4 regions of the Streptomyces sp. NPDC041784 genome follow, and region 3 is predicted to be linked to each of the others. Evidence: riboswitches for the same ligand, from Rfam matches in the RefSeq annotation. Region 3 holds a riboswitch; each other region holds the start of a gene.

Region 1 (7,434 bases), on a different contig from region 3:
GCCGGGTGCCGGCCGTCGCCCCGGGGCGGCCCGTGCGGCCCCGGGGCGACGGCGGTTTCGGGTCAGCCCTCGGACGCGCCGGCGGCCCGGCGCCGGACGAGCCACCAGGCCACGCCGCCGAGGACCAGTAGCACGGCGACGGCCCCGCCGACCACCGCGCCGGTGGACGGCCCAGAGTCCTCGTCGGCCGACGCCTGCTTCGGCGACGCCGACGCCGATGCCGAGACCGACTCCGAGGCCGACGGGGGCGTGGAGGGCGACGCCGCCGCCGTCTCGGCGGGCGTGGGGCTCGCGTCGACCGGCTTCGCCCCGGGGGCCGCGGCCTTCAGCTTCAGCAGCGGCGCGGGCTGCTCGGCCTCCTCGCCGTCGGCGGGCAGCTCGATCCACCGGGAGACCTCGCCGTCGCCGTACGTCTCGACGGTCTTGAACGCCAGTTCCTCGGCGTCCGGCAGCTGACGGACCTTCACGCTGTACTCGGCGTCGACACCGGTCTTCAGCGCCGGACCGGCCAGGGTGTAGCCGTCCTTCGACACCGTGAACTTCCAGCCCTCGGGGGCCTTGGCGAGGGTGACGTCGGCGGGGGCGATGCCCTCGGGCAGGACGACCCGCACCTCACGGAAACCGGCGGAGGCGGACTCGGCCTCGGAGACGAAGGTCAGGGTGACGTTCTCCGCGAGCGCCTGGGGGCGGTCGGCCTCGACCTCGGCGTGCGCGGCGGCCGGTGCCGCCAGGGCGAGCGTGGCCGTCAGGACGAGGGCACCGACGACGCCGAGACGGCGGCCGGCCCGCGCCGGGGGACGGACGGGGTGGGACACGGACACAGGGGAACTCCTTGCTGGAACGGGAGGATCCGGCACCGTGACGACCGGTGCCGGTGAAGGACCGAGGGGTTCTCCCGACGCGGTGGGCCCCTGCGCCCCACCGCGTGCTCCAGTACGTCCTCCCACCCCGGCGCCGCCGGCGCCAGGAACGCGCCGCTGCGCCGGCCGGGCGACCTGGGCCGTACCGCCTCCGGGCGGCGCACCGGGCGGGGCAGCACCTGGGCCAGGGCGGCCGCGGCGGCCTTGCCCAGGGTACGCAGCGTGCCGAGCGCGTCCGCCATCCGGGCGTCCGCCCGGTGCAGCAGCCAGGCCACCGCCAGCGCGGCCGCCATGTGCAGCGCGGTCATCGCCGCTCCGCCGTGGTGCCAGGCGTGCCCGTCCCCGGTCGCCGCCGGATGCCCGGCGTGCGCGGGGTGCCCCGGCAGCACCGCGGGCGCGTGGCCGTCCGCGAAGGACAGCGCGAGATGCAGGGCGCCCTGGTTGACCAGCGTGGCCCCGAGGGTCACGGCCGGCGTGAGACGGCGCCGGGCCAGCGGCAGGAACGCGGCGAGCTGGAGGACGACGAGTCCCCCCACGGCCCGCCACGGCACCGCCGCCTCGGCGACCGCCTGATGCCCGAGCAGCGCGAGCACGGTGCCGAGCACGGAGAACATCCCCGCCCGCACCCACACGACCCCGCCCCGCTCCGCACGCCCGCTCACCTCGTCGTATACGGCGGCGCCCGGGGAGCCGTTCACCGGCGGGGGCCGGGAAGCCGGCCTCGGCGAGGACGGGTCACGGTCCGGTGCGCGCCGTCGTCAGGGAGGCCAGTTCCTCCGCGGTGCGGGGGCCGGGTGCCGTGGCGGGCAACAGGCCCTGCGCGCGGAGCAGTTCGGCGGCGGCGATGCCCCACGGCAGCCGCAGCCCCGCCTGTCCGAGCAGGTCCGTACGGGCGAGCATGGCCGCCGCGGGTCCGGTGTGCGCGCCGGACGGGGTGAGCAGGGCCGCGTCGTCGGCCCAGCGCAGCGCGAGGTCGACGTCGTGGGTGGCCATGACCACCGTCGTGCCGGACGCGCGCAGCCCGTCGAGGGTGGCGAGCAGCCGTTCCTGGCCGTCGGGGTCGAGCCCGGCGGTCGGCTCGTCGAGGATCAGGACGCGCGGCCGCATCGCGACGGCGCCCGCGATGGCGGTCCGCTTGCGCTGCCCGTACGACAGCAGATGGGTCGGCCGGTCGGCCAGGCCCGTGATGTCCAGGGCGGCGAGCGCCTCGTCGACCCGGGCCCGCACCTCGGCGTCGGACAGGCCGAGGTTCAGCGGCCCGAACGACACGTCCTGGCCGACGGACGCGGCGAACAGCTGGTCGTCGGGGTCCTGCACCACCAGCTGCACGGTCGTCCGCAGCCGGGTCAGGCCCTTGCGGTCGTACCCGACCGGGCGCCCCTCGACGGCCAGTTCGCCGGTGCGAGGCCGCAGCCCGCCGCTGAGCAGCCGCATCAGCGTGGTCTTGCCGCTGCCGTTGCGGCCCAGCAGGGCGAGCGCCCGTCCGGCGCGGATCTCGAAGTCCAGCCCGTCGAGCACGACGGGGCCGTCCTCGTAGGCGAAGGAGGCGCCGCGCAGGGCGACCAGCACGGGCTCGCTCATGTCAGCGGCCTTTCCAGGACGAAGGTGAGGACGGCCAGCGCCGCGAGGAGCGCGACGCTGACCGCCGTGAAGCGGACGGAGACCCGGGCCTCGGGCACGAGGACGCGCAGGGTGCCGTCGTAGCCGCGCCCGGCCAGCCCGGCCTGGAGCCGCGCGGCCCGGTCGAAGGCCCGGACGAACGCCGTCGCCCCGAGCCCGGCCAGCGCACGCCACTCCGCCGCCCGGCTGGTGTGCCCGAGCCGGGCCGCCTGGGCCTCGCGGATCCGGCGCACGGAGTCCAGCAGCAGGAAGCTCATGCGGTACGTCACCAGCGCCACGTCCACCACGGGCGCGGGCACCCCGGCCTTGACCAGGCGCGGCAGCAGATCGGACATCGGTGTGGTGAAGGCGAACAGCAGGACGCCGAGGGAGGCGGCCGAGGTACGCAGCATCAGCTCCCCGGCGCGCACCGCGCCACCGTCGGCCGGGGCGACGAACCCGTCGGGTCCGCCGACCTGGACGAGCAGCGTGACCGCGCCGGTCGCACAGAATCCCAGCGGCACCCGGTAGGCCCGCCACAGCCGACGGCCCGGCACGCCCGCCGGGCCCAGCAGCACCCCGAGCGCGGTCACCAGCACGAGGGCGGCGCCGGGCCAGGGCGGCAGCGAGACGGCGAGCACGGTCAGGCCCAGTCCGAGCACGGCCTTGTCCACGGGGTGACGGCGGCGCCAGCGACTGCTGTGCGCCGCCGCGTCGATCGGCAGCATCGGCTAGGCCCGTTCGGCGGACTCGGCGACGGGCTTGTCGGACTTCTCGGCGGACGTGTCGGCGGACTCGGTGGCGGGCTTGTCAGCGGACTCGCGGGCCGACTCGGCGGCCGACTCGTGGACGGATGCGTGGACGGATGCGTGGACGGGCCCGTCGGCGGTCGCCGAGTCCTGCCGTGCCAGCGCCCGGAGTTCGCCCTGGCGCCGCCCCCGGTGCAGACCGAAGTAGTAGGCGAGGACCCCCGCGCCGAGCGCCGCCTGGAAGGCGAACAGCGCGGACTCGATGTCCCCGGACGGCGGCTCGTACAGCGGCGAGAACCAGGGCTCGTAGTCCGGCTCGAGCTCGGTGATCGCCGTCTCGGCCTCGGCGTCCGCGCCCGTGAACGGCTCTTCCTTGTGGTCGCCGAGCCCGAGGGCCAGCGGCAGGACGGCCAGCGCGGCCACCACGAACAGCAGCAGGGCGTTGATCTTCGCGTTGCGGCTCATCGGGCCACCGCCCCGGTGCCGGTGCCGGTCTCGGTGCCGGTCTCGGTGCCGGTCTCGGCCTTGGTCCCGGTCCCGGCCTCGGTCCGACCACCGGTCACCAGCACGCCCAGCCGGGTCAGTTCGCCCTTGCTGGACTGCACCAGCAGCCGCATCACGAACACCGTGAGCAGGCCCTCGCTGACCGCGAGCGGGATCTGGGTGACGGCGAAGATGGAGCCGAACTTGCCGAGCGCGCCCAGGAATCCGCTGCCCGGGTCGGGGAACGCCAGCGCCAGCTGCACGCTGGTCACGCAGTAGGTGGACAGGTCGGCGGCGAACGCGCCGAAGAACACCGCGACCATCAGCGGCGCGTCGTAGCGTCGCAGCAGCCGGTAGACCGCGTAACCGGTCCAGGGCCCGACGATCGCCATCGAGAAGACGTTGGCGCCGAGCGTGGTGAGGCCGCCGTGGGCGAGCAGCAGCGCCTGGAAGAGCAGGGTGATGGTGCCCAGTACGGCCATGATCGGCGGCCGGAACAGGATGGCGCCCAGGCCGGTGCCGGTGGGGTGTGAGCAACTTCCCGTCACCGAGGGCAGTTTCAGTGCGGACAGTACGAACGTGAAGGCCCCGGAGGCCCCGAGCAGCAGGGTGCTCTCGGGGTGTTCCCTGACCTCACGGGTGAGCGAGCGGACTCCGTGGACGACGAAGGGTGCGGACGCGACGCCCCAGGCGACCGCGTGCGCCGGCGGGAGGAAACCCTCGGCTATGTGCATGGTTCAGCAGACCCTCTCCAGCACCTCGTGGATGGTTGACGCGCCCCGGCCGGTCTCCTGGCTGACGGGTACCACCGCCCGTGCTCCGCCTTCCCGGGTCCGAAGACCCAGTGGCTGCCCGTGAGGGCTGGAGCCGGACTTCCCGATCACAGTGGCGAGGGCCGCACCGGTTTGACACCGGATTTCCCGTTCACCGAGGCGTGGTGACAGTAGTGCCCGCACAAGGGCCCTGACAAGCGGCAACGGGGGGCGCGAGGGCGTCGTGGTACGGCTCACTCACCGGCGCACACCCCGGTGTGCTTGAGTGGAGAACGCGCCCGCCGCCCGCCCCCTCACTCCCTCCCCCTCCTCCCCTCTTCCCCTCTTCACCCCTTCACCGCCTCACCTCTTCAGGAACGGATCCGGACTCTCGTGCGTGTACTGATCCTCGGCGGCACCACGGAGGCCCGCCGACTGGCCGAGCTGCTGGACGGCGTTCCCGGTCTGACGGTGACCAGTTCGCTCGCCGGGCGGGTCGCCGCTCCCCGGCCGCTCCCGGGTGAGGTCCGCGTCGGCGGGTTCGGCGGAGCGGAGGGGCTGGCCGCCTGGCTGCGGGAGCACGCGGTCGACGCGCTCGTCGACGCCACACATCCCTTCGCCGGGACCATCGCCCGGCACGCGGCGCGGGCCGCCGCCGGCACCGGCGTGCCCCTGCTCGCCGTGCGCCGGCCCGGCTGGGTGCCGGTGCCCGGTGACCGCTGGCACGAGGCCGGTTCGCTGGAGGAGGCCGCCGCGCTGCTGCCCGGGCTCGGCCGGCGGGTGTTCCTCACCACCGGGCGGATCGGTCTGGCCACCTTCGCGGACCTCACCGAACCGTGGTTCCTCGTGCGGTCCGTCGACCCGCCCGAGCCTCCGTACCCGCCCCGGACGGAGGTGCTGCTGGACCGTGGCCCCTTCACCCTCGACGGCGAACGCGAGCTGTTGCGCCGTCACCGGGTGGACGTGGTGGTGACGAAGGACAGCGGGGGAGCGGCCACCGCGCCGAAGCTGACGGCGGCCCGTGAGGCCGGGCTGCCCGTGATCGTGGTCCGCCGGCCTCCGTCCCCCGAGGGCGTTCCGGTCGTCCCCGACCCGGAGGCGGCGGCGCGCTGGATCGCGGAGCACCTGGACCGCGGTCCTCGGGGCGTGCCGACTGAAGGGCGCCCTGACGGAAAGGCATCCTGACGGAAAGGCATCCTGACGGAAGGCGCCCTGACGGAAACCTGACGCGGGCTTTGCCGCTGCCTTCTTGTGCCTGCAAAGGATGCGCAGAAGCCTGGAGGGCGTGGCCGGGAACGGCCGTTCACCGAGAGGTGAGGCCCGCGCCCCCATGAGCACCGCCCCGGAATCCGCCCGTCCCACGAAGGCCGCCGGACGCGGTCCGTCGTGGCGCCGCATCAATACGTCCCTGACCCGCGAGACGTGGACGAGCCTCGCCGGGATGGCCGCGTTCGTCCTGGCCCTGCACGTCGTCGGCTGGGTCACGCTGGTGGCGGTCGTCGTCCCGGCGCACTACAGCGTGGGCGGCGGCGGGACCTTCGGCATCGGGATCGGGGTCACCGCGTACACGCTCGGCATGAGGCACGCCGACCGGGCCGGTCTGCACGGCCCCTTCTGGGACCGGATCGCGGGCCTGGACCTGAACGCTGTCGGCTATGTCGTCGTAGGCCTCTTCCTCGCCACCTGGCTGCTGGCCCTCGTCGTGTGGAAGGCCGGCCGCATCGAGGAGAAGTGGACGGCCCACCCGGCCGGGGCCGGGGCGGCGACACGTCCGGAGTCCTAGGACCGACGACTGATCGGCAGAACAGCACTCTTGCTGTTAGCGTGCAGCTGCATATCACTCGCAATAATGTCGGAGGACGTCGGACATGTCCGTTTACACGCTCCCGGAGCTTCCGTACGACTACGCGGCGCTCGCCCCGGTGATCAGCCCCGAGATCATCGAGCTGCACCACGACAAGCACCACGCGGCGTACGTCAAGGGCGCGAACGACACCCTGGAGCAGCTCGCCGAGGCCCGGGACAAGGCGTCGTGGGGCTCGATCAACGGTCTGGAGAAGAACCTGGCGTTCCATCTCTCCGGGCACATCCTGCACAGCATCTACTGGCACAACATGACCGGCGACGGCGGCGGCGAGCCGTTGGAGGCGGACGGCGTGGGCGAGCTGGCGGACGCGATCGCCGAGTCCTTCGGCTCGTTCGCGAACTTCAAGGCGCAGCTGTCCAAGGCGTCGGCCACGACCCAGGGTTCGGGCTGGGGCGTGCTCGCCTACGAGCCGCTCAGCGGCCACCTGATCGTCGAGCAGGTCTACGACCACCAGGGCAACGTCGGCCAGGGCTCCACCCCGATCCTGGTCTTCGACGCCTGGGAGCACGCCTTCTACCTCCAGTACCGGAACCAGAAGGTCGACTTCATCGAGGCGATGTGGCAGGTCGTCAACTGGCAGGACGTCGCACGGCGCTACGCCGCCGCCAAGGAGCGCGGCGACAGCCTGCTGCTCGCGCCGTGACACCGTGACCCGCTGAGCCCCGGGCCGTCGTCGGTCGACGCCGGCGGCGGCCGGCCCGGGCGGCTCACCACCCGGTGAGCAGCAGATGGTTGAGGAGCAGGGCGAGGACCGCCTGGGCGGCCAGCCAGGCGCGGGGACGGGTGAGGAACGCGCAGGACGGCAGCAGCCACATCGCGAACGGGAGCCAGATCCGCTCCGTCTCCGCCTTGCTCATCCCGGAGAGGTCCGCGACCAGCAGGGCGACGAGAGCGGCGGTTACGAGCAGCGCGAGCCGGACCTCGCCGCGCGGTGCGGTGCGCCGCCGCAGCAGCACGGCCCCCGTGCGCCGCAGCCCCGCCGCCGTCGCCAGGCCCGTGATCAGCACCGCGCAGGCGAGATTGGCCCACACCCAGTAGCCGTACGGGCGCACGCCCCCGGCGCCCTCGTGGTAGCGCGTGACCAGCAGCCGGTACGCCTCCCACCAGTCGAACCCGGCGAGCGT
Region 2 (7,434 bases), on a different contig from region 3:
CGGCCTGGTCCCGGTCCTCGTCGCGCACCATGCCCCAGATCAGGACCCCGAGCGAGGACGCCACCAGAGCCAGGCAGGCCACCAGGGCGACGCCGGTACGGCCCCTGCGCACCGAGCGCGTGCGGTGCAGCCGGCTGAGGCGGACGAACTCCGACTCCTCGACGGAGAGTTCCGCGGCGCGCGACGCGGACACCACCCTGGCGGCCGCCAACTCCTGCCCCCGCAGCAGCAGATCGGGGTGCTGGTCCGCGTCCTCCCATTCCCGCAGCCGCCCCCGCAGCTTCTCGTGCCACACCAGAAACGCACGCGACTCGTCGAGCCAGCCCCCGAGCGTCGGCCACTGCCGTACCAGCGCCTCGTGCGCCAGTGCCACCGTCTCCCGGCCGGAGCTGTCCCGGGCGATGACCAGGAGGCGGGTCGCCGCCAAGGCCTGGGCGGCGACCCGGAGTTCGGGGGGCAGGTGCTCGAAGGCCCGGGCGACGCGGGCGTACTCGTTGCCCCTGACCGGGCGGGCGAGGCGTTCGAAGAGGCGGCGGGCCACCATGGGATCCGGGCCGCCCGGGGCCTTGCAGACCCGCGCCAGCTGCTGGTCGGCATAGCGGGACAGGGCCCCTTCGACACCCCGGATCGTCCGGTACGCCGCGTGCGTGAGGCGGCCGTGTTCCCGGCGCTCCCACAGCTCCGCCAGCGCGAACTCCACCAGGGGCAGTGCACCCGGCTCACCGCCCGCGTCCGCCACGATCAGTTCGGCCAGGCCCGGTTCGAACTCCACGCCGGGGACGGCCTCGATCGGCCTGCGCACCACCTCGTCCAGTTGGTCGCGGGTCATCGGGGCGATCATCTGGACCGTGCCGCTCAGTTCCTCCGCCCTGCCGTCCGCGACCAGTTCCTCCAGGGAGGCGGAGCGCAGGGTCGCCAGGACGCGCAGCCGGCGGCCGGACGGGTGGACGGCACGGGTCATCGGCAGGAGGACGTCCAGGAGGGCCCGGGCGTCGGCGGGGCGGGCCCCGACGGTCTCCTCGAACTGGTCCAGCAGGACGACGTGGCCCGAGGGGCCCGACTCCCGCAGGATGCGGGCGGCCAGCAGGACCGCCGTCCGGGTCCGGTCCGTCGTCGCGTGCGGTTCCCGCGAGAGTTCCCGCACGAGTTCCCCCGCGAGTTCCCGCGCCGACGGGAACTGTTCCCCGAGCGCCTCCGCCAGCGTCCGTACCGGATCGGTGTCCGGCTGGCCGGCGAAGTCGGTGACCGTGTGGCCGGAGGACCGCAGCAGGGGAAGCACTCCGGCCCGGACCAAGGACGACTTCCCGACCCCGGACGCCCCCGCGACCGGAACGAAGGCGTGCGCGCGCAGGGCCGCCGCGATCCGCTCCCCGTCCCCCCGCCGAGCGAAGAACACCCCCGCGTCCTCCTCCTGGAACGGTTCCAGGCCGCGGAAGGGGGACGGGCTCAGGGCCGGGTCCAGGCCCAGGAGGAGGGGTGCCGGGATCAGGTAGGCCGTGGTCGCGCCCGTGCCCGTCTCCGCGGCGACCGTCATGCCGACGACCCCGCCCTGGTCGGTGTCCCACACCGGGCCGCCGCTGAAGCCGCGGCCGATGGGCGGGGCGCCGGAGAGCGGGCGGGCCTCCATCGAGGTCCAGCCCTTGCCGACCGGGGCGCGCAGTCTGCCGTCCACCCAGACGCCGTGGTCGTCGGTGCGGGCGGGGAAGCCGAGGACGCGGAATGCGTGGTCCCAGACCGCCGTGCCGCCGGCGAGCCGGACCGGGGTGGTGCCGGGGACCGGCTCCGCCAGGGTCAGCAGGGCGATGTCGCCGCCGCCGTCCGGGCGCACCGGGTGCCAGTGGGTGACCTCGGCCCGCAGGGCGGCCGACGGCGGGGTCAGGAGGGGGAAGTCGAGCGTCACCCGGGCGGTCGGCGGCGCCGCCGACGTCTCGTCCGTGCCCAGCGCGCTCGCCACCACGTGCGCGCAGGTGCACAGCGTCCGTTCCGCGATCAGGAACCCGGTGCCGGTGACCCGGCCGTCCTCGCTCCAGAAGCGGGCGATGGCCCGGGGGAGGTCCTCATCAGGGGGCGCCATCACGCTGCCCGGGGAGGGCCGTTCCGTCCTCGTCCCGGGGCGACCACTGCATGCTCACCGTGAAGTGGGCCTCCGTGGTGCCCTTGGCCACCACCACGCCCGCCTCCGCGCTCAGCGTGATGCCGAACTCGACCGTGACCGAGCCGGGGGGCCGGGCCAGGCTCCGGGCGCCTTCCACGACCGCGCCCAGCGCCGGGCGTACCCGGGCGAGCGCCTGCTGGAGGGTCTCCGCCGCGCCCGCGACGCCGGCCCCGCCGCCGCCCCGGGAGACCCGTTGGACGCCCCCGGGCCCCTCCCCCGTCACCTCCAGCAGCACGATCTGCCCGTCGTCCAGCCGCATTTCACCCACATACGCCACTCCGCGTCCCCTCCGGTGCCGTTCGCGTCCGTTCGCACCCGGTCGCGTCCATTCGCGTCCGTTCACGTCCGTTGTGCCCCTCAGGGGGCGTACGGGCCATTGCAGGCGCTCACGTTCCGCGACCGCAAGCGGGTCCGGGGAGGTCCGTCCGCTCGAGGGGTTTTCCCGGGAAGCGGGCCCCGGCACCCGCCCCCCGTGCTAGCGGTGTGGGGTTCTGCACACTCTCCCCGCGCAGGTCAACGGCAAGTTGACGGCCCTTCCGGGCCCGTGGTGGACTGCCGGGGCCATGTACGGCGGCAGAAGAGGAAGCCGGTGCGAATCCGGCGCGGTCCCGCCACTGTCACCGGGGTAGTAACCCCCGGGAGCCAGGAACTCTCGCCGCCGGTCTCGTCGAACCAGGGCGTGGACACCCTGAGTGAGGACATATCGCCATGCTCGCTCGGCCGTTGAGGTACCCCACCAGGTCGCTGCCCGACCCCACGGCCGGCTGAGCCGGTGCGTGCCGATCGCGTTCACGCGTACGGCGCCGCCCTCGGCCTCCTCGGCGACCTGCTGCTCGGCGATCCGCGCCGGGGCCATCCGGTCGCCGGTTTCGGGCGGGCCGCCGGTGCCGTGGAGCGGGTGCTGTGGCGCGACCACCGCGGGTGGGGCGCGCTGCACACCGCGGTGTGCGCCGGGGGCGCCGTCGCGCTCGGGGCCGTCGCCTCGCGCGCCGTACGGTCCTCCCCCGCCGTCTCCGTGGCCCTCACCTCCGCCGCCACCTGGGCCGTCGTCGGCGGCACCTCCCTCGTCCGCGAGGCCCGGGTGATCGGGCGCGCGCTGGAGGCGGGGGACGTCGACGCGGCGCGGGCGCGGCTGCCGCATCTGTGCGGGCGGGATCCTCAGGCCCTCGACGCCGACGGGATCGCCCGGGCCGTGGTGGAGTCCGTCGCCGAGAACACCTCCGACGCCGTCGTCGGGGCGCTGGTCTGGGGGGCCGTCGGCGGGGTGCCCGGGCTGCTCGGGTTCCGGGCCGTCAACACGCTCGACGCCATGGTCGGGCACAGGTCGGCCCGGTACCGGCGCTTCGGGTGGGCCTCGGCGCGCCTCGACGACCTCGCCGGCTGGCCGGGGGCGCGGCTGACCGCCGTACTCGCCGCCCTCGCGGGGGACGATCCGCGCGGGGCCGTGCGGGCCTGGCGGGACGACGCCGGCCGGCACCCCAGTCCCAACGCCGGGCCCGTCGAGGCGTCCTTCGCGGGGGCGCTCGGGGTACGGCTGGGCGGAACGCTGTCGTACGGGGGCCGGGTCGAGCACCGGCCGGTGCTGAACGAGAAAGGGCGTGCCGTGGAGGTCCAGGACATCGAGCGGGCCGTACGGCTGTCCCGCCGGGTCGGTCTGCTCGTGCTCGGCGTCACCGTCGCCGCGCGGGCCGCGGCCACGAGGGCGAAGGGGCGTGCGTCATGAGGGGCGGGGGTCTGCTCGTCGCCGGCACCACCTCCGACGCGGGCAAGAGTGTCGTCACGGCCGGGATCTGCCGGTGGCTGGTGCGGCAGGGGGTCAAGGTCGCGCCGTTCAAGGCGCAGAACATGTCCCTGAACTCCTTCGTGACGAAGGAGGGCGCCGAGATCGGGCGGGCGCAGGCCATGCAGGCGCAGGCCTGCCGGGTCGAGCCGACCGCGCTGATGAATCCCGTGCTGCTCAAGCCCGGCGGTGAGAGCAGCAGCCAGGTCGTGCTGCTCGGGAAGCCCGTCGGCGAGATGAGCGCCCGCGGCTACCACGGCGGGCGCCGGCAGAAACTCCTCGGAACCGTTCTCGACTGCCTCGCCGAGTTGCGGGGCACGTATGACGCGGTGATCTGTGAGGGGGCGGGCAGTCCGGCCGAGATCAACCTGCGGCGGACCGACATCGTGAACATGGGGATCGCGCGGGGCGCCCGGCTTCCGGTGCTCGTCGTCGGCGACATCGACCGCGGGGGCGTCTTCGCCTCCTTCTTCGGAACCGTCGCCCTGCTCTCGCCCGAGGACCAGGAGCTGGTCGCCGGGTTCCTCGTCAACAAGTTCCGGGGCGACGTCGGCCTGCTGGAGCCGGGGCTCGACATGCTGCACGGGCTCACCGGACGCCGCACGTACGGCGTGCTGCCCTTCCGGCACGGCCTCGGGATCGACGAGGAGGACGGGCTGCGGGTGTCGCTGCGCGGGACCGTGCGGGAGTCGAACGTCTCCCCGCCCGTCGGCGAGGACGTGCTGCGGGTCGCCGTGTGCGCGATCCCGCTGATGTCCAACTTCACGGACGTGGACGCGCTGGCCGCCGAGCCGGGCGTCGTCGTGCGGTTCGTGGACCGGCCCGAGGAGCTGGCCGACGCCGATCTCGTCGTCGTGCCGGGGACCCGGGGGACCGTACGGGCGCTGGAGTGGCTGCGCGAGCGGGGGCTCGCGCGGGCCATCGGCCGCAGGGCCGCCGAGGGCCGGCCCGTGCTCGGGATCTGCGGCGGCTTCCAGATCCTCGGCGAGCACATCGAGGACGACGTCGAGAGCCGGCGCGGGCACGTCGACGGGCTCGGACTGCTGCCCGTCCGGGTCCGGTTCGCCCGGGAGAAGACCCTCACCCGGCCGGTGGGCGAAGCCCTCGGCGAGCGGGTCGAGGGGTACGAGATCCATCACGGGGTGGCCGACGTCACCGGCGGCGAGCCGTTCCTGGACGGCTGCCGGGTCGGACAGACCTGGGGCACGCACTGGCACGGCTCGCTGGAGTCGGACGGGTTCCGGCGGGCCTTCCTGCGCGAGGTGGCGGCCGCCGCGGGCCGCCGGTTCGTGCCGGCGGCCGACACCTCCTTCGCCGCGCTGCGCGAGGAGCAGCTCGACCGGCTCGGCGACCTGATCGAACAGCACGCGGACACGGACGCGCTCCGGCGGCTCATCGAGTCGGGCGCGCCGCAAGGACTGCCTTTCATTCCACCGGGAGCGCCCGCATGAGCACAGTGTTGTTGTTGTCGACCGCCGACACCGATCTGCTGGCGGCCCGGGCCGCCTCCGGCGCCGACTACCGGATCGGCAACCCGACCCGGGTGGATGTCGAGCGGGACCTTCCCGGGCTCCTGGCGGGCTCGGACATCGCCGTCGTACGGCTGCTCGGCGGCAAGCGTGCCTGGGAGGAGGGGCTGGCCGCGCTGAGGGCGTCCGGGATCCCGACCGTGCTGCTCGGCGGCGAGAGCGTGCCGGACGCGGAGCTGATGGCCGAGTCGTCGGTGCCCGCCGGTGTCGTCGCGGAGGCGCTCAGGTACCTCGTCGAGGGCGGCCCCGCCAACCTCACCGAACTGGCGCGGTTCCTCTCCGACACCGTGCTGCTGACGGGTGAGGGGTTCGTCGAGCCGCAGCGGATGCCCCAGTACGGCGTCCATGGCGAACGTGCCCTGGTCGAGGGCCGGCCGACCGTCGGCGTGCTCTTCTACCGGGCCCACGAGCTGAGCGGCAACACCGCGTTCGTGGACACCCTGTGCGACGCGATCGAGGCGCGGGGCGCCAACGCCCTTCCCGTGTACTGCGGTTCGCTGCGCGGGGCCGACGCCGGGCTGTACGAGCTGCTGTCGGCGGCGGACGCGCTGGTCGCCACCGTCCTCGCGGCCGGCGGCACGCACGCCTCGCAGGCCTCGGCGGGCGGGGACGAGGAGGCCTGGGACATCGGGGCGCTCGCCGACCTGAACGTGCCCGTGCTGCAAGGGCTCTGCCTGACCTCCTCGCACGCCGCCTGGTCCGCGTCGGACGCCGCGCTCTCCCCCATGGACGCGGCGATGCAGGTCGCGATCCCCGAGTTCGACGGGCGGCTCATCACCGTGCCCTTCTCCTTCAAGGAGCAGGGTCCCGACGACGTCCCGGTGTACGTCGCCGACCCCGAGCGGGCCGCGCGCGTCGCCGGGATCGCCGTACGGCACGCGCGGCTGAGGCACAAGCCGAACGCCGAGAAGAAGCTGGCGCTGGTCTTCACCGCGTACCCGACCAAGCACTCGCGCGTCGGCAACGCGGTGGGGTTGGACACGCCCGCCTCGGCCGTGCGGGTGCTGGACGCCCTGCGGGACGCGGGGTACTCGCTCACCGAGTACCCCTCTGGCGGCGACGAGTTGATCCACCGGCTCATCGAGGCCGGCGGGCACGACGTGGAGTGGCTGACCGAGGACCAGCTGGCCTCCGCGCCCGCGCGCGTGCCGCTGGCCGACTACCGGGCGTGGTTCGACACGCTCGACCCGGCGCTGAGGGAGGCCATGCTGGAGGCGTGGGGCGAGCCGCCGGGCAGCCTGTACGTCGACGGGGACGACATCGTGCTGGCGTCCCTCCAGTTCGGGAACGTCGTCGTGATGATCCAGCCTCCGCGCGGCTTCGGCGAGAACCCGATCGCGATCTACCACGACCCCGACATGCCGCCGTCGCACCACTACATGGCGGCCTACCGCTGGCTGGAGAACAGTTTCGGCGCCGACGCCGTCGTCCACATGGGCAAGCACGGCACGATGGAGTGGCTGCCGGGCAAGGGGCTGGGACTCAGCGGCGGTTGCGCGCCGGACGCCGTCCTCGGGGAGCTGCCGCTCATCTACCCGTTCATCGTCAACGACCCCGGCGAGGGCACCCAGGCCAAGCGGCGCGGGCACGCCACCGTCGTCGACCACCTGGTGCCGCCGATGGCGCGCGCGGACACCTACGGCGACCTGGCGAAGCTGGAGCAGCTGCTCGACGAGTACGCGCTCGTCTCCGACCTGGACCCGGCGAAGGCGCCGGCGGTGCGGGCGCAGATCTGGACGCTGGTCAAGGCGGCCGAGCTGCACCACGACCTGCATGTCGACGACCAGCCGGACGACGACGCCTTCGACGAGTTCGTCATGCACATCGACGGCTATCTGTGCGAGATCAAGGACGTGCAGATCCGCGACGGGCTGCACATCCTCGGCGGCGGGCCGGTAGGCGAACCGCGGGTGAACCTCGTGCTCGCGGTGCTGCGCGCCGCGCAGGTGTGGGGCGGGCAGGCCAACGCG
Region 3 (7,434 bases):
GCATGCCCTTGACCGGGCGTGAGGTGAGCGACTGGGCGTACGTCGTCCAGCGCACGGTCATCGGCTCGGAGCGGGAGATGTCGCCGGCCAGGATCGGCGGACGGACGTACCGGGTGCCGTAGGACTGCACCCAGCCGTGCTGCGTGGCCAGGTAGCCGGTCAGCTGCTCGGCGAAGTACTGGACCATGTCGTTGCGTTCGGCCTCGCCGTGCACCAGCACGTCCAGGCCGGCCTTCTCCTGGAAGGCGAGCACCTCCTGGATCTCCGCCCTGACGCGCTCCTCGTAGCCCGCCGTGTCGAGCCGGCCCGCGCGCAGGTCGGCGCGCGCGGTGCGCAGTTCGTCGGTCTGCGGGAACGAGCCGATGGTCGTCGTCGGCAGCAGGGGCAGCCCGAGGTGGGCGCGCTGGGCCGTGGCCCGCTCGGCGTACGGCTGGGCGCGGCGCGCGTCGGCGGCGGTGACGGCGCCGGTACGGGCGCGGACGGCCGGGTCGCGGGTGATCGGGGAGTTCGCGCGGGAGGCCAGGTCGGCCCGGTTCGCGGCCAGTTCCGCCGTGATGGCGCCGGTGCCCCGGGCGAGGCCCCTGGCGAGGGTGACGATCTCGGTGGTCTTCTGCCGGGCGAAGGCGAGCCAGCGCAGGATCTGCGGGTCGATGTCCCGTTCCGCGCCCGTGTCGAGCGGGACGTGGAGCAGGGAGCAGGAGGCGGCCACGTCGACCCGGTCGGCCAGGCCCAGCAGGGTGCCGAGCGTGGCGAGCGACGCCGACAGGTCGTCGACCCAGATGTTGCGGCCGTTGACGACACCGGCGACCAGCCGCTTGCCGGGCAGCCCGCCGACGGCGGCCAGCGCGTCCAGGTTGGCGGCGGCCCGCTCGGTGAAGTCCAGCGCGAGTCCCTCGACCGGCGCCTTGGCCAGCACCGGCAGGGCCTCGCCCAGCCGGTCGAAGTAGGAGGCGACGAGCAGCTTCGGCCGGTCGGTGAGGGCACCGAGGTCGCGGTAGGCCCGGGCGGCCGCGCTGAGTTCGGCCGGCGTGCGGTCCTGGACGAGGGCGGGCTCGTCGAGCTGCACCCACTCGGCGCCGGCCGCGCGCAGGTCGGCGAGGACCTCGGCGTACACCGGCAGCAGCCGGTCGAGCAGGGTGAGCGGGTCGAAATCGGCGGGCACGCCCGGCGCGGGCTTGGCCAGCAGCAGATAGGTGACGGGACCGACCAGGACCGGACGGCCCCTCAGGGCGAGGCCGAGCGCCTCCTCGAACTCGGCGACGGGCTTGGTGGAGTCGGCCGTGAACACGGTGTCCGGGCCGAGTTCGGGGACCAGGTAGTGGTAGTTGGTGTCGAACCACTTGGTCATCTCCAGCGGCGCGACGTCCTGGGTGCCGCGCGCCATGGCGAAGTAGCCCGCCAGCGGGTCGGCGGCCACCGCGTCCCGGTGGCGGGCGGGGATCGCGCCCACCATGACGGTGGTGTCCAGGACATGGTCGTAGTACGAGAAGTCGCCCGTGGGGACCTCGTCGATGCCGGCGTCGGCCAGCTGCCGCCAGTGGGTGCGGCGCAGTTCGGCGGCGGTGGCGCGCAGCGCGTCGGCGGTGACGCGGCCCTTCCAGTAGCCCTCGATCGCCTTCTTCAGTTCCCGGCTCTGTCCCTGGCGGGGGTAGCCGTACACGGTGGCCCGTGCTGCCGCGGCTGCGGGCTTGGTGGTCACGGAGATCTCCTTCGCGAGATGAATCCCTGAGATCCCGGCGACGGGACGGGGGCGCGAAGGTGCGACGAACCGTACGGCAGCGGCCCACGGCCGTCCGTTCGGTGTGTACGCCGACCCGCCCTCGAGGTCACCGGGATGTCCGCGCGCGAATGTTTCGCGCATGGGCAGTTGGCAGGTCTTCGGACTCGTGGGCGCGCCCTCCGTTCGTCGGAGGACACCTACTGGCCGTCGCTTCCCAGGCCTGTTCTCGGACCCAGTGCGTATGACGGCGGTCGTTCCCACTCACCGCTGCGGGGCAGTCCCGGATTCCCACCGGGTTCCCTCTTGCGACGCTCCCGCCTGGCGGACGGGGCGAACCAGCTGCACCGGCCAGCCTAAGGGGTGGCGTCGTACACGTGGAACCCCCGGCCGCTCTTACGGCCCAGCAGCCCCGCCTGCACCATCCGCCGGAGCAGCGGGGGAGGGGCGTACAGGGGTTCCTTGAACTCGTCGTAGAGCGACTCGGCGATCGCGGTGAGGGTGTCGAGGCCGATCAGGTCGGCCTGTTTCAGTGGGCCCATGGGGTGGGCGCAGCCCAGTTCCTGGCGTCGGCGTTCTCGACGACGGCCTCCACGACCTCAGCTGCCGGTCGGCGAGGTCCCCCAGGCTGCCGGTGAAGACCAGCCGGGCGAGCGCGTCCCGCGCCGCGTCCCGGTCCAGCCCGCCCCGCCCCACGGCACGCTCCAGTGAGGCCGCCACACGGTCCCGTGCGGCGCGCGCGGCGACGGCGTCGGCCTCGCAGACCACCGTGTCGATCCCGGCCCGCGCGCACACCTCGGCGATGCCCGCGCCCATCTGCCCGCCGCCGACCACCCCGACGCGTCGGATGCCCCCGCTCATGACCGCGGCTCCGCACGGCGCATCAGGTGACGGGCGTAGGCGTCGGGTGTGAAGAACTGCGGCAACTCGCCCGCCAGGGCGGTGCGTTCGAAGAGCGCCCGTACGTCGTCCAGGGCGGCCCACGGGTACGCGGCGCCGAGCGCGGCGAGTTCCTCGTCGAGCAGCCGCAGCACCGTCTCCCGGTCCACCACCCGGTGCCGCACCCAATGCCAGATCTGCACGCGGGCGACCTCGGCGGTGGCCGTGTCCGCCGACAGACCGTCCAGGGCGACGGCACCCCGGCCGCGCAGCCAGGCGTCGAAGCAGCGCAGGGCGACGGCGATGTTCGCGCGCACGCCCTCCGCCGTGGGCGGTCCGCCGATCCGGCGCACCGACAGCAGTTCGGCCGCCGTCACCTCCACGTCGTCGCGGGTACGGTCGATCTGGTGCGGCCGCTCGCCCAGGACGCCGTCGAACACCTCGCGGCAGACCCGTACGAGTCCCGGGTGCGCGACGCCGGAACCGTCGAAGCCGTCCTCCGCCTCCCGCTCCTTGTCCAGCCGGACCGTGGCGAGCGCGGCCTCGTGCGCGGATGGATCCCTGCCGGGCAGCTGGGACGCCGTGGCGCCGATGGCGTGGGCGCCGCGCCGGTGGCAGGTGCGCACGAGGAGTTCGGTGCAGGCCCGCATGAAGGGGGCGGTCATGGTCACCTTCGTCCGGTCGGGCAGCAGGAAGTCCGTGCGGTGTCCGAAGGTCTTGAGGAGGCTGAACAGGTAGTCCCAGCGGCCCGCGTTGAGCTCTGAGCTGTGCTCGCGCAGCTCGTGGAGGATCTCCTCCATCTCGAAGGCGGCGGTGATCGTCTCGATGGGGACCGTGGCGCGGACGGTGCCCCGGGGGATGCCGAGTGCCTTCTGCGCGCAGACGAAGATGTCGTTCCACAGCCGGGCCTCGTACCGGTTCTCCAGCTTCGGCAGGGAGAAGTACGGGCCGTGGCCGGCGTCGATCTGCCGCTGGGCACAGTGGTAGAAGTACAGGCCGAAGTCGACCAGTGCGGCGGGCACGGGAGCGCCGTCGCATGCCAGGTGCTCCTCGTCGAGGTGCCAGCCGCGCGGCCGGACGACGATGGTGGCCGGCCGGTCGCGGCCGCCGGGCCGGTACGCCTTCCCGTCGGAGGTGGTGAAGTCGCTGCGCCCCTCGATGGCGTCGCGCAGGGTGAGCTGGCGGCCGATGACGTTGTCCCAGGTGGGCGCGGTGGCGTCCGCGAAGTCAGCCGTCCAGACCCGGGCACCGGAGGTGAGGGCGTCGACGGCCGTACGGCGTTCCGGCGGTCCGGCGATCTCGACACGGCGGTCGGTCAGACCGGGCGCGGGCGGTGCGACGCGCCAGGCCGGGTCGGCGCGGACGGCTGGGTGGCCATGGGGAAGTCGAGCGGGGAGCCGCCGGCCAGCCGCAGCGCCTGCCGTCGGCGCTCCTTCAGCAACTCCTGGCGGCGCCCGCCGAACTCGTCGGCCAGCCGGCCGACGAAGTCCAGCGCGGCGGGGGTGAGGATCTCGTCGTGCCGCTCGCCCGGCGGGGCGAGGACGCGGACCTGGCGGGTCGGTGCGTGGGTGGGCATCTGCTTCTCCTACGGGTACGGGGGCGGGACCGGCCCCGGCGGGCCTAAGGCGTGTCTGACAAATGATCACCTGGCTGGTTCGCGGAGCCAGAGGATCAGGGGGGCCAGGACGATTCCGGCGCGGTAGCGGTCGGCGAGCTTGTCGAACCCGGTCGAGATCGCGCGGAACTGCTTGAGGCGGGCGAAACATCGTTCGACCACGTTGCGGTCGCGGTGAATCTCCTTGTCGAAGGCGGGCGGCCGCCGAGGCGCCCTCGGCGTTGGCGGTTGGCCGCCTGGTCGCGGCGTTCGGGGATCGTGGCAGCGATGCCCCGGCGCCGCAGCAGGTGGCGGATCGCCCGGCTCGAACAGGCCTTGTCGCCCAGCACGCGCTCCGGCGTCGTGCGCGGGCGGCCCGTGACGGTGCGCGGGATACGGATCCCGTCGAGGACCTGGCCGAATGCGGTGGCGTCGTTGACGTTGCCGGGCGTGAGCACGATCGACAGGGGCAGGCCCCGGCCGTCGACGGCGAGGTGGACCTTGGTGGTCAGCCCGCCTCGATGCACGGACGGCACGGTCACCGACTACCTGCTAACCGGCAAGCTCCCGGCGAAGGACGTGACCTGCAAGGCGACGGCCGACTCGAACGACGAGGCACGGAGGGACCAGCAGCGGGACGTGCTCCCCGGATCTCCGCTCCCGGAGCGTGCCCCGGACCGTTTCTGAGCCCGACCGCGTGCCCCATTGCGGCATGACCCAAGGAAGATGGGGCGGGACCTCCTGGCGGAGTCCCGCCCCATCGTGCGTCGCGGCCCCGGAGTCGGGGAAATCGGTTCGTCAGGGCCTGCGGCCGTGTGCCACGGTCCGTCGGATCATCGCCCCGCCGGCAGTGGGCAGTCTCGCAATCACGGGCCGGACGGCGGGAGTTCATCAGCCACACGCACGTGCGCCCCGTGTCGTTCCAGAGCAAGGCGTGCCGTACGGGCCATGGCCTCGTCGACCATCTCACCTTCGAATGTCACCGCGCCCGTCCCGTCCCCCTGTGCCGCCTCGACCGCCGCGATCAGCCTTGCGGAGCGGGCGAGTTCGGCAGGGCCGGGAGAGAACACCTCGTTGATCACCGGGACATGGGAAGGATGGATCGCCATCATCCCCTCGTAGCCGAGGGAGCGGTTCTGTTCGGCGAAGGCGCGCAGCCCCGGCAGGTCGGTGATGCGCGTCCACAATCCGCTGACCGGATGCGGCACTCCCGCTGCCCTGGCGTCCAGCAGAACGCGGGATCGCAAGTCCACCGTCTCGGTACCCTCCGGGCTCCAGCGGTAGCCGACGGCGCGTTCCACGTCGCCGCCGGCGGCGGTGAGAGCTCCCAAGTGGGCGACGCGCGGGGCGGCTCGGGCGATGTCGTAGGCCTCGCGCAGGCCACGGGCCGTCTCCAGCAGGGGCACCAGGGCGACGCGTCCCGACGGCAGGCCCTGTTCCTGTTCGCACCAGTCCAGCAGCCGGTCGGCAAGCTTCACGTCCTCGGCAGAGCAGACCTTGGGGAGCACGATGCCGGCGAGCCCGGGCCGTACGACCGCGCGCAGTTCCTCGGCTCCCGCCCAGCCGTCCAGCGGGTTGACCCGGACGAACAGCGCCATCCGTCCCGCCTGATCCGCCGAAGCGTCGGCGGACCGCACGATGGCATCGGCCACCTGTGTGCGGGCGGCGAGCTTGCCCGAGGCGGGCACCGCGTCCTCCAGGTCGAGGATGGCCGCGTCGGCGCCCGCTGCCCGGGCCTTGGGTAGCCAGTCGGTTCTGGTGCCGGGGACGAAGAGCAGGGAGCGCAGCGGGGGCCGGTCGACCGCTCCCGCGTTCCCCTCGGGGGGGCTCTCCGAAGACGCCTCAGATGACATCGCTCTTCTCCAGGTCGGCCAGTTCGTCCGCACTGAGTCCGAGCCAGTGCCCGTAGACGAGGTGGTTGTCCTGTCCGAGGGCGGGCCCTGTCCGCCAGACCCGGCCGGGCTGCTGCCGGAAGTGCGGGATCACCGCCTGCATACGCACCGGACCGAGGTCGGGGTCATCGACGGTGACGATGTCTTCTCGCTCGGCGTACACGGGGTCGGCGGCGATGTCCGCGGCGTCGAACACCCGTGAGGCCACGACTTCGGCGCGGGCGAACTCCTCGAGGCACTCACCGGTACCGCGCTCCGCCACCCAGTTCCGCAGGCCCTCGTCCAGTTGCCCGCGCCGGTCGTGCTGTTGCTGCGCGGTGGCGAACTCCTGCTCGGGGAGTCCCAGCAGGCGGGCGATGTTGCGGACTGAGCGCAGCGTGGCGGAGGTCACCGTGATCCACTCGCCGTCGCGTGAGCGGTAGGTGTTGATCACGGCCGCGGGGGCGACGGCCAGCTGGTTGCCGGAGCGTTCGGGTACTCGTCCCAACTGGTCGTGGACGATGACCTGCCACTCGACGAGACGGAACAGGGACTCGAAGAGCGCGAGGTCGATCCACTCGCCGTCGAAGTCGGGGTCGTGGTCACGGCGGTGGAGGGCGGCGAGGACGGCGTAGGCGCCCATCAGGCCGGTCACGGCGTCACCGTGCGAGAAGCCGGTGTGGACGGGCGGGCCGTCGGGAAAGCCGGTCAGGTGGACGACTCCGCTGCGCGCCTCGCCCATCTTGCCGAAGCCGGGGGCGTCCGCCTGCGACGACGTGGCGCCGAAGCCGGAGATCTGCAGCAGTACGGCCCGGGGATTGATCCGGTGCACGGAGTCCCAGTCGAGTCCCCAGCTGCGCAGGCGTCCGGCGCGCAGGGTGACGATGACGACGTCCGCCCAGGCCACGAGTCGGCGAGCGACACTCCGGCCGGCCTCGTGGTGCAGATCGAGGGTGACCGAGCGCTTGTTGCGGCCGGCGACCTTGAACCACAGGTGGACACCGTCACGTTGGGGTCCCATGGCACGGGCCGCGTCTCCGGCGCCGGGAGGTTCCACGTGTACGACGTCGGCCCCTTGGTCGGCGAGCATCGATCCCGCCAGCGGCCCGGCAACCACATGGGCGAACTCAACCACTTTCAGCCCCTGCAACTGCCCGCGTCCGGTGGTGTTCCGCTGGTCTTCCGACACCGATGCGCTCCCTCGCCCTGCCGTTCCGCGTTGGTCCCCGACCGCGTCGTCTGCGCTGATGCGGCACGGTCGTCGCCGTTCGGGTCTTCAGATTGCAGGAGCGGAGAAATGCCTGTCGAGCAAAAGAAGGCCATCAATCAATGCGAAGAACGCATGAATCGGTGGAGGGGTTCGTATGCGGGTG
Region 4 (7,434 bases), on a different contig from region 3:
AGGGCGCGCACCTCGGCCGGGATCCACGCGAAGTCCTGCACCGAACCGCCCGAGTCGCGCAGCGCCTCACGGGTCCGCGCGTCCCAGACGCCCAGCGCCTTGAGGTCCTGCACCAGGTACGAGTTGACCTGGAGGAACTCACCGGACAGCGTCTCGCGCTTGAACAGGTTGGACACCTGCGGCTCGATGCACTCGTACACACCGGCGATGGAGGCGATGGTGGCCGTCGGCGCGATGGCGAGGAGCAGCGAGTTGCGCATCCCGGTGGCGGCGATCCGCTCGCGCAGCGCCGCCCAGCGCTCCGGCCAGGTGAACTCGACGCCGTAGTGGTCGGGGTGCAGGACACCACGGGCGGTACGGGTCTTCTCCCAGGCCGGCAGCGGGCCGTTGCGCTCGGCCAGGTCCGCGGAGGCCTCGTACGCGGCGAGCATCACGCGCTCGGCGATCCGCGTGGACAGCGCCTTGGCCTCGGCGGAGTCGAAGGGCAGCCGCAGCTTGAAGAAGACGTCCTGGAGGCCCATCGCGCCCAGGCCCACCGGGCGCCAGCGGGCGTTGGAGCGGCCCGCCTGCTCGGTCGGGTAGAAGTTGATGTCGACGACCCGGTCGAGGAAGGTCACGGCGGTGCGGACGGTCTCGTCCAGCCGCTCCCAGTCGATGTCGCCGTTCGCCGTGTCGACGAACGCGCCGAGGTTGACCGACCCCAGGTTGCAGACCGCCGTCTCGCCGTCGTTCGTGACCTCCAGGATCTCCGTGCAGAGGTTCGAGGAGTGGATCACATGGCCCGGCTCGGCCGTCTGGTTGGCGGTGCGGTTGGCCGCGTCCTTGAAGGTCATCCAGCCGTTGCCGGTCTGCGCGAGGGTGCGCATCATCCGGCCGTACAGATCACGGGCCGGGATGGTCTTCCTGGCGAGCCCGGCGGCCTCCGCCTTGCGGTACGCGGCGTCGAACTCCTCGCCCCACAGATCGACCAGCTCGGGCACGTCGGCCGGGGAGAACAGCGACCACACCTCGTCGGCGTTCACCCGGCGCATGAACTCGTCCGGCACCCAGTGCGCGAGGTTCAGGTTGTGCGTACGGCGGGCGTCCTCACCGGTGTTGTCGCGCAGCTCCAGGAACTCCTCGATGTCGGAGTGCCAGGTCTCCAGGTAGACCGCGGCCGCGCCCTTGCGCCGGCCGCCCTGGTTCACGGCGGCCACCGAGGCGTCCAGGGTCTTCAGGAACGGGACGATGCCGTTGGAGTGCCCGTTGGTGCCGCGGATGAGGGACCCGCGGGAGCGGATCCGGCTGTACGACAGTCCGATGCCGCCGGCGTGCTTGGAGAGCCGGGCCACCTGGTGGTAGCGGTCGTAGATGGAGTCCAGCTCGTCCAGCGGGGAGTCGAGCAGGTAGCAGGACGACATCTGCGGGTGCCGGGTGCCGGAGTTGAAGAGCGTGGGGGACGACGGGAGGTAGTCGAGCCGGCTCATGAGCCCGTAGAGCGCGGCGACCTCGTCGACGGAGCGCGGGGTGTCGTCCTCGGCGAGGCCGGCGGCGACCCGCAGCAGGAAGTGCTGGGGCGTCTCGACGACCTTGCGCGTGAGGGGGTGGCGCAGCAGGTAGCGGCTGTGCAGGGTGCGCAGGCCGAAGTAGCCGAAGCGGTCGTCGGCGCCGGTGTCGATCAGCGCGTCGAGCCGCGCCGCGTGCAGCGTCACGAAGTCGGCGGTGCGGTCGGCGATGAGGCCCTCGCGGTGGCCGACGGCGACGGACTCGGTGAACGTCGTCACGCCCTGCGAGGCGGCCTCGGCGGCGATGCCGACGGTCAGCAGCCGGGCGGCCAGCTTCGAGTAGGCGGGGTCCTCGGAGATCAGGCCGGCGGCCGCCTCCGTGGCCAGCTCGCGCAGCTCCGTCTCGTCCGCCCGCGCGGACCGGCCGCGCAGCGCGGCGGCGGCGACCCGGCCGGGGTCGGCGTCGGGGAGGTCGGCGGTCAGCTCGGTCAGGGTCCGCAGCAACGCGGTACCGGGACCGTCGGTGTCCAGCTGGATGGCTGAAGCCGGGTCGGCTGGCGCGATGGTCACGTGGGGGCTCTCCCTCGCTCGGCAATGGGCCTGGCGGAGGGCAGGGGGCAGCACACGAGCGCGCACGGCGTCGCGGTCCACCGGCCCACTCCACGAGGCCCGGACGGCAGGCACCCGAGCCGGACGGCCGGGTGCGCTGTCGGCAGGTCCTCGGACTGACTCCTGCGCACGACGGCTCCTGGGAACAGACATGCACAAGTACACCGTTGCGGGACAGTTCCGGATTCGCACCGGATTCCCCTGCGACGACAGCGAGCATGAGCATACATCTTGTGCTCGCCGGTCACGCCACCCCCAGATGTTGTGTCGAGGCGGTTTCAGAGCGTCAACTGATAGGCGAGCAGAGTGATGTCGTCCAGCTCCGGCACGGGATTCCAGTCCCGCTCGGGTGTTCGGACGAAGCCGAGACGTTCGTAGATGCGATGGGCCGCGTACATGGTCCGCTGGGTCGACAGCACGACACGCGCGCAGCCGTCGACGGCCCGCGCGCGCTCGACGCAGGCCCACACGAGGGCCTCACCGGCACCCCGGCCGCGGCCGGCCCGGTCGACGGCGAGCATCCGGATCTCGGCCTCGCCGGGAACCGCCAGATCGGCCATCGGGCCGGGGCCCGGGACGAAGGTCACCCCACCGAGGAGCCGGCCGCCCTCCACGGCTACGAGCACCTCGGCGGCGGCCGCCCGCCCGGCCACGTCCTTCAGCACGGGCAGGTACAGGTCGTTCCCGCCGTAGTCGAGGAGGCCGTCCTCGAGATAGGCCCGGGCGGTGATCTCGCCCAGCGCCTCGTACTCGGCGATCTCCGCCGGTCGTATCACGATGTCCATGGCCCCGAGTCTGTCGGACGGCCGCACCCGGGAGCCCCCGATTTCCGCGGTGGGGCGGCCGGGTTGCGGGGCGTGCCGGGAGTGCTTCCATGGAAGAAGGCGTCGGCGCCCCGCAGGTCCTCCGTCCCGAGATCCGCTCTCGGAGGGAGCACACGATGACGAGGGTCGTCCGCCACCTGCCCGGCAAGGAACGGCCGCGCGACGCGCCGATGGCGACACTGGACCTCCGGCGCGCGGGAAGCCGGGTAGGACAGGGCCTCGTGGGCCGCTGGCACACCCTGACGATCCGTCTGGAGGCCCGCCGCGGGGCCACCCGCCCCCGGAAATGGCGCCGCTGGGTCACCTACGCCAACGTCACCCGGATCGTCTGGCTCGTCGCCGTGCTCGCGCTGCTCGCCTGGATCGGGGAGGGCCTGGCCATCCTCATCACGAGCGAGACGACCGGCTTCGAGAAATGGCGGCAGCACAACCAGGGTTTCGACACCGTCTTCAAGTTCGTCGGTCCGATCCTCGCCGCCTCGATCGCCGCCACGCTCTTCCTGTTCTGGTGGTACCGCTGGACCAAACGGCGATACCTCGCCAAGGCACTGCGCGATCCCCGCAAGCTGGTGCCCACCGCCGGGCACGACACCGCCGAGATCGTGGGACGGGAGGAGATCGCCCAGGTCATCGCCGAGCGGCTGCGCGAGCGCGACACCCGCCGGCCCTATCTGCTCGTCGGCGGCGTCGGCGCGGGGAAGACCGCCGTCCTCGTACGGCTCACCGAACTCCTGGCCCACCAGAACGCCGTACCCGTACCGATCCGGCTGCGGGACGCGGTCGACGGGGGCGACCTGAACTTCGAACATCTCGCCAGGCGCCGCTTCGCCGACGAGGCACCCAAGGGCATCCTGGCGCGCGGCAAGACCGACCGGGTCTGGCAACAGCTCCTCGCCGACGACAAGCCGGTCGTCCTCGCCGACGGCCTGGAGGAGGCCCTCCTCGACGACGGGCGCCAGCAGAACCGGGACAACGTCATCCGACGGGCCATCGAACGCGCCCACGAGGAGAAGCTGCCCCTGGTCATCGCCTCCCGGCCGCACAGCCCGCTGGAGAGCACCTCCGCCGCGATCGTCGAACTGGAACCGCTCGGCGAGGAGGCGGCGCTGCGGTTCGTCGAGGCGGGCGTACCGGAGACCGACGAGCGCCGGGTGGATTGGATCGTGGAGACGGCGGAGGTGACCGAGTCACCGGTCTACCTCCAGATCGCCCGCGAACTGCACCGGCGCGGAGCCCTGGAGCACGACCGTCCGGACGCCGATCCCCACCACATGAACACCCGCAGCCGTGACCGCGCCACCCTGCGGCTCTGGCTGCTGGAGACCTGGGCCGAGGCGCTGTGCGAGGGGAAGCTGCGCGAGGACGTCGCGCTGGCCCCGCAGGAGCGCCGGGACACCCTCGAGGTGGCCTCGGCCCTGGCCTGCGTCGGACTGCTCCAGGACAAGCTGGAGGTCGGCCTCGCGGAGCTGCTCGACCCGGACGTCCTGCACCCCGGACCGGCGCGGCGCGCCCGGGCCCGGGCACAGCACCTGTGGGCCGGCCGCGTCTTCGACCAGTACGGCAAGCACGGGAACGACCTCTCCGACTGGCACCGGCAGCGGATCTGGGACGCGCTGTGCGAGCGGCTCGGCGACGACGAGCGCAGACGGCTGCACGCGGGGAACATGGACCAGTGCCACGCCGCCCTGGCCCGCCTCGCGGCCCACGCGAGCAAGCTCAAGCTGGTGGAGGGCTTCGAGCGCAGGGTCCGTTTCCCGCACAGCATCATCCAGGCCTACTTCGGCTACCGCGTGCTGAACCACCTGGGGGAGCGGGGCGCCGGGGAACTGGTCGAACAGGCGCTCCAGCCGCCCGGTCCCAGCCGTGAGCTGCTCATCGCCCTGGTGCTGCTGTCCCGGGCGCGGGCGGCGAGCCTTCCGGCCCGGGGCGGCGGGATCCGGGCCGACGTGCGCAAGGAGATCGCCGAGCTGGCCCGGCAGACATCCGTGCGGGGCCGCCCGCCGGCCCTCCGGCTGAGCACGGCCGCGGGCCGCCGCACGGACGATCCGAAGGCCCTCGACCTCTACGCGGCGGCCGTGGAGATCGAGAGCGCGGAGCACGACCCGAGACGGCTGGCCGGCATCGTCGCGGAGGTGCGCGCACGCTGGCCCGGCATCAAGGGAGACCGGCGCACCCTGCGGGACGCGAAGCGGAGACTGATCAAGCAGGTCGGAGCCGCGCTGCGCAAGACCTCCGACCGGATCGACACCACCCCGCTGTACTGGGAGCTGTTCCAGCTGGGCATCGAGGAGCCCTCCTACTCGATCCGCCTGGCCGTGTCCCAGGAGTTCGGAGCCGGCGGCAACGCGGCGTTCGCCGTGATCCGCGAGCGGGTCGGCCTGAACAGCGACCCCGTGGAGGAGTACAACGACCGGCTGGAGCAGCTGAGGGCCTGGAAGCGAGGGGAGTACGAGACGTGGGCCGCGCGCATGGGGCGGGCGAGAGCGGCCGGGGTGTCCTCGCGCGCCGCGTCGGCCGAGGATGTCCGGCGGCTGCAGCGCGAGCGGCGGGAGCTGAACGCGCGCTACCGCGAGCAACGGGTCGCTCTCTTCCGGGAGTTCGTGATGCGGGCCTGGGCGGTCCCCATGCTCTTGGGCTCGGTCGACGAGGCCCACCGCGACGAGGCCCAGGAACGCCTCACCAAGTGGCTGCGCCACCTCGACCCGGCGTTCACCGGCGGCGCCCCCGACCTGCCGCTCGCCCTGGAGGCCGCGCTGGCCCAGGGCTTCAAGTACGCGGCCAACCGGCGCCAACGGCACCCGCACACCTACCCGGGCGGCCGCGCCGGCCTGATCCGCCAGGCGGAGACCGTGCTGCAGCAGTCCCGGTGCTGGTACGCCCAGCTCAGCCTGCTCCAGGCCCTGTGCCTGTGGGAGCTGGCGGACAGCGCCGGCGGCAATGACCGGGGGCACGGTGCGGCGGGGCGCAACGGCGGCCACCCCGACGGGCACGAGCCGATCCAGCCGCTGGGCGGGGCCACCGCCGTACGGACCGTGAAGCGCTGGCTGTCGATGGCGGGCACGGTGAACGCGGCGCCGGGCCGGCCCGGTGAGGACGGCGACCAGGTCCGGCGGCCCCTGCATCCGTTCGTCGCCGAGGCGGGCGACCTGGTGGCCCTCGCCCTGGAGACCGGGCAGCCCGAGCGGTTCCTGTGGATCGACGAGAAGGGCGTCGCCGACAACATCGGCGCCCGCGCCGACGAGCGCGGGGGGTACCGCAGGCACAGCCTGTGGATCCCGCCGTCGGTCGGCTGGAGCACCCTCGACCCGCGCGCCCAACGCCTCGTCGCCGATGTGCTGATCATGCTGAACCTCATCGAACGGGACGGGCACCCGGACGAGGTCGAGGAACGCCTGGCCCGCGCGGAGCAGCCAGGTATGCCTCTGCCGCCGTGCATCCGTACGAACCGGGAGCCGCTGCGGCCCGGACTGCGGATCGGCACGTCCACCCCGCCCGCGCCGGGCTCGGCCTGTCTGCCCGACTGCACCTTCCAGCTCTGCCCGTACCCTCCCCGGGGCTGGTTGCCCCGGGGAGAGATCCGCGAGCCGTTCTGCCGCCAGCAGCAGGCCCTGCTGCCCGGCCGCGTGCGGCGCTGGCTGCCCAGGGGGCTGCGCAGGAAGACACCGCACTGGGTCGGCATGCGGGTCCGCGAACTGGACCGCTTCTGGGACGCGATGGCCAGACGGACCCGCGACTAGGACCTGTCCGGGGCGGTCTAGTGGGACGTCCCCGCCGTCGCCGGTGGCAGTTCCACCTGGACGCCCGGGTCGCCCGCGTCCGCCGTGTAGTCCTCCGGCCTGGTCTCGTCGACGCCCTCGGGGGCCTTCGCGGCCCTGAGGACGAAGGTGAGGACCACCGTGACGACGACGTTGAGGACGAAGGCCGTGAGACCGATGTAGCCGATCTCGCCGATGCCGGGGATCTCCTTCGCCGAGCCGCCGAAGTGCTTCTGGGTCGGGGAGGCGACCCCGTACGCGGCGACCGTGCCGTAGACCATGCCGACCGCCCAGCCGGCGAGCAGCGCCCAGCGGTGGAACCAGCGGGTGAAGAGACCGCCGACCAGGGCAGGGAAGGTCTGCAGGATCCAGATGCCGCCCAGCAGCTGGAAGTTGATCGCGACGGTCTTGTCCATCGTCAGGACGAAGACCAGGGCACCCACCTTCACCAGCAGGGACACCAGCTTGGAGACCTTGGTCTCCTGCGCCGGCGTGGCGTCCGGCCTGATGAAGTCCTTGTAGATGTTGCGGGTGAAGAGGTTCGCGGCCGCGATCGACATGATGGCCGCCGGGACGAGCGCGCCGATCCCGATCGCCGCGAAGGCCACGCCCGCGAACCAGGCCGGGAACATGTCCTCGAAGAGCTGCGGGATGGCCAGCTGGCCGTTGGTGACCTTGACACCGGCCGCGATCGCCATGAAGCCCAGCAGGGCCAGCAGGCCGAGCATCAGGGAGTACAGCGGCAGGATCGTGGTGTTGCGG

Evidence for each region. Region 3 has a riboswitch for cobalamin ahead of metE (5-methyltetrahydropteroyltriglutamate--homocysteine S-methyltransferase). Riboswitches for the same ligand answer to the same signal wherever they lie in the genome.
Region 1: another riboswitch for cobalamin. It lies ahead of ACZ6D7_RS34960 (energy-coupling factor ABC transporter permease); the one in region 3 lies ahead of metE (5-methyltetrahydropteroyltriglutamate--homocysteine S-methyltransferase).
Region 2: another riboswitch for cobalamin. It lies ahead of ACZ6D7_RS37900 (cobalamin biosynthesis protein); the one in region 3 lies ahead of metE (5-methyltetrahydropteroyltriglutamate--homocysteine S-methyltransferase).
Region 4: another riboswitch for cobalamin. It lies ahead of ACZ6D7_RS10265 (ribonucleoside-diphosphate reductase subunit alpha); the one in region 3 lies ahead of metE (5-methyltetrahydropteroyltriglutamate--homocysteine S-methyltransferase).

Annotation. Positions count from the first base shown of each region.
Region 1 is NZ_JBVJAB010000022.1:94,607-102,040, forward strand. Features, by position in the region: gene ACZ6D7_RS34935 (DUF1775 domain-containing protein) at 63-815, opposite strand; gene ACZ6D7_RS34940 (hypothetical protein) at 746-1,558, opposite strand; gene ACZ6D7_RS34945 (energy-coupling factor ABC transporter ATP-binding protein) at 1,596-2,441, opposite strand; gene cbiQ (cobalt ECF transporter T component CbiQ) at 2,438-3,187, opposite strand; gene ACZ6D7_RS34955 (energy-coupling factor ABC transporter substrate-binding protein) at 3,191-3,673, opposite strand; gene ACZ6D7_RS34960 (energy-coupling factor ABC transporter permease) at 3,670-4,425, opposite strand; cobalamin riboswitch at 4,456-4,638, opposite strand; gene ACZ6D7_RS34965 (cobalt-precorrin-6A reductase) at 4,837-5,628, shown strand; gene ACZ6D7_RS34970 (hypothetical protein) at 5,774-6,226, shown strand; gene ACZ6D7_RS34975 (superoxide dismutase) at 6,312-6,953, shown strand; gene ACZ6D7_RS34980 (hypothetical protein) at 7,018-7,434, opposite strand, start outside.
Region 2 is NZ_JBVJAB010000027.1:67,762-75,195, forward strand. Features, by position in the region: gene ACZ6D7_RS37890 (nSTAND1 domain-containing NTPase) at 1-2,074, opposite strand, end outside; gene ACZ6D7_RS37895 (CU044_2847 family protein) at 2,061-2,414, opposite strand; cobalamin riboswitch at 2,687-2,826, shown strand; gene ACZ6D7_RS37900 (cobalamin biosynthesis protein) at 2,928-3,878, shown strand; gene ACZ6D7_RS37905 (cobyric acid synthase) at 3,875-5,386, shown strand; gene cobN (cobaltochelatase subunit CobN) at 5,383-7,434, shown strand, end outside.
Region 3 is NZ_JBVJAB010000007.1:729-8,162, forward strand. Features, by position in the region: gene metE (5-methyltetrahydropteroyltriglutamate--homocysteine S-methyltransferase) at 1-1,699, opposite strand, end outside; cobalamin riboswitch at 1,853-2,075, opposite strand; partial or broken gene ACZ6D7_RS16565 (3-hydroxyacyl-CoA dehydrogenase NAD-binding domain-containing protein) at 2,074-2,578, opposite strand; partial or broken gene aceB (malate synthase A) at 2,575-4,172, opposite strand; partial or broken gene ACZ6D7_RS16575 (IS5 family transposase) at 4,217-4,711, opposite strand; partial or broken gene ACZ6D7_RS16580 (alpha/beta hydrolase) at 4,713-4,877, shown strand; gene ACZ6D7_RS16585 (HpcH/HpaI aldolase/citrate lyase family protein) at 5,057-6,043, opposite strand; gene ACZ6D7_RS16590 (CaiB/BaiF CoA transferase family protein) at 6,033-7,250, opposite strand.
Region 4 is NZ_JBVJAB010000004.1:179,474-186,907, reverse strand. Features, by position in the region: gene ACZ6D7_RS10265 (ribonucleoside-diphosphate reductase subunit alpha) at 1-2,054, opposite strand, end outside; cobalamin riboswitch at 2,179-2,319, opposite strand; gene ACZ6D7_RS10260 (GNAT family N-acetyltransferase) at 2,372-2,878, opposite strand; gene ACZ6D7_RS10255 (NACHT domain-containing protein) at 3,034-6,654, shown strand; gene mctP (monocarboxylate uptake permease MctP) at 6,672-7,434, opposite strand, start outside.